4 regions of the Anaerobacillus sp. 63XJN7_5_ISO-PGPR-S23-430 genome follow, and region 3 is predicted to be linked to each of the others. Evidence: riboswitches for the same ligand, from Rfam matches in the RefSeq annotation. Region 3 holds a riboswitch; each other region holds the start of a gene.

Region 1 (2,176 bases), 620 kb from region 3:
AAGCTCAAGAAAAAGAGGATAAAAAGGACAAAAAGAAAGACGAAAAGCAGGATAAAGACAAGAAAGACAAGAAAGACAAGAAAGACAAGAAAGACAAGAAAGATAAAAAAGACAAATAACGCAACATGCTATTATTTATTTTATTTTCATTATTTTAAGCCAGAGGGATCCCTCTGGCTTTTTTTGTGGTGTGTTTATTTTGATGTCATGATGTCGGGCAATGCCTTTGCGATATCAAGAAATGATGATTTGTCATCGAACACATGTGCGATTTGATGATCTTGATTAAGCAATACAGTTGTTGGGACACCTGTACAACCAAATTTGTCGTAAGTTTCTCGTCCACTGTCTTGTAAAACGAGGAAAGGAAGATTGTTTTTGATCGTGAAATCTTTACCGGCTTCTTCTGACCGTTCACGACCTGTCACGTTAATTGTTAAGAATGCTAATGTATCAGTATCTGCATGCTGGTAGAACTGTTCTTTCATCGGTAAATCTTTCATACAATCGGGGCACCAGGAAGCCCAGAATGTAATCATAACTGGTTTCCCCCTGAAGTCCGTTAAGCTGATGATTTCTCCGCTTTGTACTTCTTCTAACGCAAAGGACGGCGCTTGCACTATCAATCACCTCTTCAAAATTATTCTAAGGCTACTTTATCAAAAATTCGATTCTAATCAAACTTAATACACTGTAGGCTCTGTTTCACGATAATTTGGATTAACTTAGACATTCTTTAAAAAAATGAAAAGAATGATAATTCCGAAAAAGTGTTTGACACTAATGCGCCACCTTGCTAAAATAAACTCAATTAAACAAAAACAAAATATTCTTACTTATCTAGAGAGGCGGAGGGACTGGCCCTATGAAGCCCGGCAACCGTCAAACCAATTGTGGTTTGAAAAGGTGCCAAATCCTGCAGGAGAAATCCTGAAAGATAAGCGGAGCTGATGAATAAATCAAGCCTCTCTGTCTTTCGGAGAGGTTTTTTTATATTGAAGCGACGTTTTCTTATAGCATTGGTTCTAGATTTATGGCTCATTATTATAGCCTTAATGAATAAAGACGGATTGCTCGAAAGGGGTGATAGGGGTTTGGAAAGTGAGACGAGATACGAAGCTCAGAACGTATTGATTGGATCGTTCACACTTGAGTCGGGCGAGACGCTACATGAAGTAGAACTCGCTTATGAACGCGTTGGACCAGAAGACGCTCCCGTTATTCTTGTCTGTCATGCATTAACAGGAAATCAATATACAATTGGTGATTCGGAGCCCGGCTGGTGGAAAGGATTAATAGGAAAGGATGGCTATATCGATACTCCCGAATTTCAAGTTATAACGTTTAACGTTCTTGGAGGATGTAACGGTTCTACAGGACCGCTATCGATTAATCCAGTCACCAGAGAACAGTATAAAGCGGACTTCCCATTTGTTTCAGTGAGAGATATGGTGCACTCACAGAAAAAGGCACTTGAAGTGTTAGGTATCGATCACCTTCATGCTGTGATTGGTGGATCACTTGGAGGAATGCAGGTTCTTGAATGGGGTGCCCTTTACCCAGATGGAATGGAGCATCTGATTCCACTTGCAGTAACTCCAAGCTTAAATACGTATGGAATAGCTTATAACGCGATTTCTAGATTTGCTATTACAAACGATCCTGATTGGAAGGATGGATACTACGATCCTCATCACCAGCCAACATCGGGGCTTGCAACTGCAAGAATGATCGGTATGATTTCTTATCGGACAGATGAAATGTTTCAAAAAAAATTCGGTCGAGCGGCGATCGAAACTTCAGAAGAAAATCATAAAGAAGCACAGTACGAAGTGGAATCTTATTTACACTATCAAGGAAATAAGCTTGTAAGCCGATTTGATGCAAATAGCTATTTGTATTTATTAAGGGCAATGGACACACATGATATTAGTAAAGGGCGAGGTAATCTTATATCCATCATCAAGAACATTAAAGCGAGCATTCTTGCTATTGGATTTAAAGGGGATTTAATCTATCCTCCAGAAGATTTAGAAAAATTGTTTGCTCAAGCTCATTCTTCTCCGTTTTATTTAATCAACACGAAATTTGGTCATGATGGATTTCTCGTTGAGTTTGATAAATGGGGACCGCTTATAAAGGAACAAGTAACATTAACGAAAAATATCGAAGGAGT
Region 2 (2,176 bases), 180 kb from region 3:
TTCGAGAACTTCAAACGATCATGGTTTATAAATAGTTGTCCAGCTTCTTTTCATTTATTAAAAGAATGTGAAAAACAACTCATAATCAATCATCATGCCCTTGGAACTTGCTACACTATTTTTGCAGGGACTTCCCCGGTTCCTGCCCCCCTTAAAATATAAAGTGTGAGCCCCATGCATTTCCCAGCATGGGGCTTTTCCTTTTCAATCACACAGAAATGAGGGAGAGTATTGGTATATCAATTTAAGTTAATAAGTCAAGAAGAAGTCGAGCGAATTATCTCGTGGGACTATGATGGGGTATACTCATTTTATAATATGGACGAGGATCTTGAAGATCTAAAAGAGTTCCGGGAAGATGCAGCCAGCAATGAAAATTATTGGAGCGTCTACCAAAGGGATCATCTTATTGGTTTTTTTAGTTTTCATGAGCATGAAGACAACCATATAGAAATTGGTCTAGGAATGTCTCCCGATAATGTTGGAAAAGGAGAAGGCTTTTCTTTTTTGGAGGCTGGCCTTCAAAAAGCAGTTGAATTGTATCGTCCAACTTCCTTTGGAATGGCAGTAGCTGAATTTAATAAACGAGCCATAAAAGTGTATCAAAGGGCTGGATTTCAAATCACTCATCTGTTTATGCAACAAACCAATGGGGGAGAATTTCAATTTGTTGAAATGAAGAAAAACCTCGTTTAAAACAATAATTGCAAAATACTAAATAGACCGATAGAATGAATCAAAATTACATTTTTTAATTTCCTTATTGAGAGAGGCGGAGGGACTGGCCCTTTGATGCCCGGCAACCTGATAGACAAGGTGCCAAATCCAGCAGAGTCTATGCTCTGAGAGATAAGGAAGAGCTCTGAAGCGAACTCTTCCTTATTAGTTAGGAAGAGTTTTTTAGACGATTCAATAAATGAGAGACGGGTTGTGAAGGATTTGAAAAAAGCTGACCGTATTCGCAAAATGAAAGTTCCAGATGCAAGTGAAATGTATGGTGATCGTCTGCCACCGGGGCAAGTACTTACAGAAAGGTTCCCTATTCTACATGAAGGTGATGTACCTGTGTATGAGATGTCGACATGGAACCTAAGTGTATTTGGAGAAATTGATAAGGAAGTGATCATTTCCTATAGCGACATACTTGCCTTACCACAGAAGAAAGTAAAGTGTGATATTCACTGTGTCACAAGGTGGTCTAGGTTTGATAATACTTTTGAAGGGGTTTTGATTAAGGATTTTATGAACGCATATGGGATAGTACCGAAAACGAACCATGTTATGCTACATGGTGACTATAACTATACAACGAATATTCACCTCACTGACTTAATGAGAGATAATGTTATTCTTGCCCACTCAGTCGATGGAGAGAAATTAACGGCAAAACACGGATGGCCTCTCAGGTTAGTTGTACCGCATCTTTACTTCTGGAAAAGTATTAAATGGATCAGAGGTATAGAATTTATCAATGAAGACAAACCTGGTTTTTGGGAACAAAACGGATTTCATAACCATGCCGATCCATTTAAAGAAGAAAGGTTTTCTGGAGAGGATTTGGGACTACCAGAAGATGAATGGGAGAAAAAAGAGTTTGATTAATTTTTCTTAAAAAAGCGGGCGTGATTAACACATATAGAATTGATTGAGGAAAAGGTAGTTTATTATCACATTCTAAATATCATCATATCTATAAAAAAATAGTTAAAACTTGAAAGTCAGCAGAACCTTAGTATGTGTGGGTTTTGCTGACTTTTTATTCTCTGGTAATTAAAAAAAGAGAAGAATTTAAAAAAAGAATGATCTAAATGGATCTTCCCTCCGTTAGCTAAGTGTAAATCAAAATTAAGGGGAGTGGATTTGAAAATGAATACGAACAAGAATATGAAAAAGAAAGTGATCGATTGGAAAAAGGGACTATTAATTGTTCCGCTTAGCTTTTCACTTTTAATACCAACTGCTGGAGCATTTGCCTCTGACCACGACCAGCAAATGGACAAGCCTACAGTAGAAACACCAGGTGCTGATCTTCGTGCTGATCTTGGCCATTTACTAAGTGAGCATGCTTATCTTGCAGTAGAAACAATGAGAAAAGGAGCTGAAGGTTCTGCAGATTTTGAAGCTTCTGCTGGTGCCTTAAGTGAAAACACGGAAGACCTTACAGCTGCGATTACAT
Region 3 (2,176 bases):
AACAACCTCCTCTTTAAAAATGGACAATGCTTGATTCAGGTCTTGTATTAAGTCATCAATGTTTTCAATCCCAACAGAGAAACGTAGCAGTCGATTGCACACCCCTTTTTCAAGTCTGATGTCTTCTGGTATCTCAGCATGAGTTTGCGTTGAAGGATATGTGATAAAGCTTTCTACCCCTCCAAGACTTTCAGCAAATGTGACAAGTGTTAATTTTCTAAGAAAGAGATCTACCCATTCTTCGGAGCGCAATCTGAAAGAAAGCATCCCACCTTTATCTGGATAAAAAACGTCTGTTATTGCTTCATGATTTGTTAAAAATTCAGTTACCTTTCTGGCATTCTCTTCATGCTGCTTCATTCTGAGTGGCAAGGTTTTCATGCCTCTCATTAATAACCAGGAATCAAAAGGAGAAAGCACAGCGCCTGCACCGTTTTGGTATTGTTGGATTTCAGCGCAAATATTCTCACCTTTTGCAACCACAAGCCCTGCGAGAATATCATTATGACCGCCTAAATACTTAGTGGCACTATGCACGACGATATCCGCCCCAAGCAGTAGTGGGTTTTGTAGAAGAGGGGTGAACAAAGTATTGTCTACAATAAATAATAGGTCCCTGTTTTCTGTTATCCGTGCAATTTTTTCAAGATCTGTTAATTTCATTAATGGATTAGATGGATTTTCAACAAAAATGGCTTTTGTACGGTGAGTTAGGAGTGATGAAAGTTGTTCATTTCTTTGTGTATCAAAATATGTGAAGGAGATACCATAATGTTTTTCAGCATGGGCAAATAATCGATAAGTCCCACCATACAAATCATCTGAGACGAGAATATGGTCGCCGCTTTTGAATATGGCAAGGATTGCTTGAATCGCAGCCATTCCGGAACTAAAAGCAAATCCCTGATCACCATGTTCGAGTTCTGATATAGCGGATTCTAAAATGGATCGTGTCGGGTTTTTGGTTCTTGAATAATCGAATCCGGTGGATTGACCGATGCCTTCATGGCTATACGATGTGGAGAAGTACACTGGAGGATTTACCGCACCGGTTTTAGTATCTGAATGATTACCTAATTGGACAAGTAGTGTTTCTAACTGTTTATTCGACATAATCAATCTCCTTTTCATTGAATAAGGGCAATAAAAAAAGCCCTCTATAAGAAGAAGACTTTGGTTGCTCTTCTTCTTATCTTCCAAGTTGAAATCAACTTGCTGGAGTTAGCACCTTACCAGAAAATATCTGGTGGTTGCTGAAGCTTCATAGGGCCAGTCCCTCTGCTTCTCTTGATAAGAATTGAAAATATATGGAATTTTATTGTGTCGCTTTTTTCATAATCTACATCACTTTAAAGTGAAAAGCAAGGGATTTGAGTAAATTATCAAAATTTTTCTTCTGTTGAATCATTTGCTCGCTCGTTCGTTACACGTTTTTTTGGTAACGGGATTTCTTTAATCGTAAGATAAAGTAGCATGATGGCCACAATCCAATAAAGTAGGAATCCTAAAGGGACTGCTGTTTTAATGAGGGCCATAATCGCAAAGAAGAGCGTTGGAATTGTTACTGAATAAACAGATAAGACCCAAAGTTGTTTATAAGAAGCTTTTCTTCCGGTAATACTTCTCAATAGTAGTCCAATTGTAGCTAGTACGGTAACTCCTATAAACTTAAGGCCGGTTTGAAACAAATAGATAACGAATATCAGTAACGGAATAAAGATAGGGAGCAGGTTGTCCAGATTATTACTTAGCTCATTAACATCTTGCTTCGTGAAAGTCATCGAACTAAAGTTACTGTAATTAAACTCCTGTCTAGCACCGCTATCTACAACGATTACACGATCTTTTAGGAATGCGATAACGGAATCATATTGATCAACATCATCAGGCTTTGTCTGGTCTGTCGCATCAAAAATAAAAGTATTTTCATCATTTTGTCGAATAAGCGGTTCAGACTGTTCACTTGTTAAAGATCCGTCCTCTAAAGTGAATTCTGGTAGATCTGACATATGTGTTTTGAGATCCTCATAAGCGTTTGTAAAGGATAGAGCCGTCATAATTCCTACTGGCACAGAAGAAAGGAACATAAGTAAAAACACGTACAATATTGGCTTGCCTAGCTTTTGAAAACGGAATCTGGCCATCATCTTAGGGGAAAATAAGCTGTAGTAAAGTT
Region 4 (2,176 bases), 2.0 Mb from region 3:
TGCAAAAGCAAAGCTCATGTTTTTAAATTATCCAAACAATCCTACCGCTGCTATAGCAACGAAAAGCTTTTTTGATGAAACGGTTAGGTTTGCGGATGCCAATGACATCTGTGTCGTTCATGATTTTGCTTATGGAGCGATCGGATTCGATGGAGAACGTCCTAAAAGCTTTTTGGAAACAGAAGGTGCTAAAGATGTGGGAATTGAGATTTATACTCTTTCCAAAACGTATAATATGGCAGGATGGCGTGTTGGGTTCGCTGTCGGAAACCCATCTGTAGTGGAAAGCATCAACCTGCTTCAGGATCATTTCTACGTTAGTTTGTTTAGTGCAGTGCAAGAAGCAGCTGCAGAAGCTTTACTAGGTTCACAGGAATGTGTTGAGAACCTTCGCCAAACGTACGAATCTAGACGGAATGTATTGATACAGGGGCTTCACGATATTGGCTGGGATGTAACCTCTCCTGCGGGGTCATTTTTTGCCTGGTTAAAAGTACCTGAATCATTTACTTCAGAGGGATTTGCGGACTACTTGCTTGAGAATGTTCAAATTGTAGTTGCGCCTGGGAACGGCTTTGGAGAGTATGGGGAAGGCTATGTGAGAGTAGGCTTATTAACTTCCGAAGAGAAACTCAGGGAGGCAGTTGAACGAATTAATTCTCTTAATCTCTTTTGATTCAGAAAAGTAAAAAAATAGATTGACAGGATTTCCTACGTCTGGCATAATTCGAATCAATTACTTAAACGAATAGTTGCATACTCTTATCCAGAGAGGTGGAGGGACGAGCCCTTTGAAGCCCGGCAACCGATTTTCAAGGTTACTTGAAGACACGGTGCTAATTCTCGCAGCAAAAGCTGGAAGATAAGAGGAAGAGCATGGTGATAACGACCTCTTCCTCGTGAAGGGGTCTTTTTTGTATGATCAAAGATTGAGGACTAGCGCGATGGAAAGGAATGAGCATGATGAGTCATCTTGTGGCAACTTACCTTGTTAAGAATGACCAACAATTATCTAAGCGCGCTGAAGCGATCGCCCTTGGATTAACGATTGGGACTTGGACCAATCTACCGTTATTAGAAAAAAAGCAGTTAAAGAAGCATAAGGGTGAAGTCGTTCACGTAGAGGAAAAAGGGGAAAAGGGCATCATCGCGATTGCTTACCCCACCATCAATTTCAGTGCGGATCTACCTGCGATTTTAACAACAGTCATCGGTAAGCTTTCACTTGATGGTGAAATTAAGCTGGTTGATTTAGAGTTCTCTGCAGGGTTACTAAATCAATTCCCAGGTCCAGCATATGGAATAGACGGTATTCGAAATCTTACAGAAGTATACGATCGACCGCTCGTTATGAGTATTTTCAAAGGAGTTATTGGAAAATCGTTAGGCGAATTGCAGGAACAAATGAAACAGCAGGCGCTTGGTCGAGTCGATTTTGTGAAGGACGATGAAATCCTTTTTGAAAATGAGTTAACCCCTCTTGAAAAGCGAGTACCCGCCTTACGAAAAATGCTGGATGAAACGGCTGAATTGACAGGAAAGCGAACGCGTTACGCAGTGAATTTAACAGGAAGAACGGCAAACCTCAGTGATCGAGCAAAGCTTGCTGTGGAATTAGGAGCAGATGCGCTTCTGTTTAATGTTTTTACATATGGACTAGATGCATTGCAATCACTTTCAGAGGACTCGGATATTCCGGTTCCAATCATGGCACACCCTGCATTCTCTGGTGCAATGGCTGCCTCAAGCACACATGGGGTAAGTTACTCCCTATTACTTGGAAAGTTGCTTCGAACTGCTGGGGCAGACTTTTCCCTTTTCCCTTCGCCTTATGGGAGTGTAGCGCTTGATCGAAGAGAGGCGCTCGCAACAGCAGAAGCCTTAACGAGAAATAATAAGCTGAAAAGAACATTCCCTGTTCCTTCAGCGGGCATTCATCCTGGACTAGTACCGCTTCTTATAAAAGATTTCGGTATAGACAGTGTGATTAATGCGGGAGGTGGCGTGCACGGGCATCCCGATGGAGCAGCTGCAGGCGGAAAAGCTTTCCGAGATGCCATTCAAGCTGTTTTAACAGAGCAACCTCTTGAACAGGCCTCTCAAAATAGTGAGGAACTTCATCAGGCTCTTACAAAGTGGGGGAGCGGGGAGGTAGTGCGATGAAGCAGCCGATTAT

Evidence for each region. A riboswitch is a leader RNA that binds a small molecule or an ion and turns the genes downstream of it on or off. The one in region 3 is predicted to bind S-adenosylmethionine.
Region 1: it holds a riboswitch for S-adenosylmethionine, as region 3 does, so the genes downstream of both, metX (homoserine O-acetyltransferase MetX) here and AC0VYJ_RS14490 (methionine biosynthesis PLP-dependent protein) in region 3, are expected to answer to the same signal.
Region 2: it holds a riboswitch for S-adenosylmethionine, as region 3 does, so the genes downstream of both, AC0VYJ_RS13535 (sulfite oxidase-like oxidoreductase) here and AC0VYJ_RS14490 (methionine biosynthesis PLP-dependent protein) in region 3, are expected to answer to the same signal.
Region 4: it holds a riboswitch for S-adenosylmethionine, as region 3 does, so the genes downstream of both, AC0VYJ_RS04155 (2,3-diketo-5-methylthiopentyl-1-phosphate enolase) here and AC0VYJ_RS14490 (methionine biosynthesis PLP-dependent protein) in region 3, are expected to answer to the same signal.

Annotation. Positions count from the first base shown of each region.
Region 1 covers NZ_CM149686.1:3,354,291-3,356,466, reverse strand. The annotation lists gene AC0VYJ_RS17525 (anti-sigma factor domain-containing protein) at 1-119, shown strand, start outside; gene AC0VYJ_RS17520 (TlpA disulfide reductase family protein) at 195-620, opposite strand; SAM riboswitch class I at 834-944, shown strand; gene metX (homoserine O-acetyltransferase MetX) at 1,095-2,176, shown strand, end outside.
Region 2 covers NZ_CM149686.1:2,561,919-2,564,094, reverse strand. The annotation lists gene AC0VYJ_RS13545 (GNAT family N-acetyltransferase) at 1-35, shown strand, start outside; gene AC0VYJ_RS13540 (GNAT family N-acetyltransferase) at 232-696, shown strand; SAM riboswitch class I at 758-856, shown strand; gene AC0VYJ_RS13535 (sulfite oxidase-like oxidoreductase) at 940-1,602, shown strand; gene AC0VYJ_RS13530 (copper amine oxidase) at 1,900-2,176, shown strand, end outside.
Region 3 covers NZ_CM149686.1:2,738,347-2,740,522, reverse strand. The annotation lists gene AC0VYJ_RS14490 (methionine biosynthesis PLP-dependent protein) at 1-1,113, opposite strand, end outside; SAM riboswitch class I at 1,187-1,297, opposite strand; gene AC0VYJ_RS14485 (DUF1189 domain-containing protein) at 1,383-2,176, opposite strand, start outside.
Region 4 covers NZ_CM149686.1:763,072-765,247, forward strand. The annotation lists gene AC0VYJ_RS04150 (aminotransferase class I/II-fold pyridoxal phosphate-dependent enzyme) at 1-676, shown strand, start outside; SAM riboswitch class I at 760-869, shown strand; gene AC0VYJ_RS04155 (2,3-diketo-5-methylthiopentyl-1-phosphate enolase) at 964-2,163, shown strand; gene AC0VYJ_RS04160 (2-hydroxy-3-keto-5-methylthiopentenyl-1-phosphate phosphatase) at 2,160-2,176, shown strand, end outside.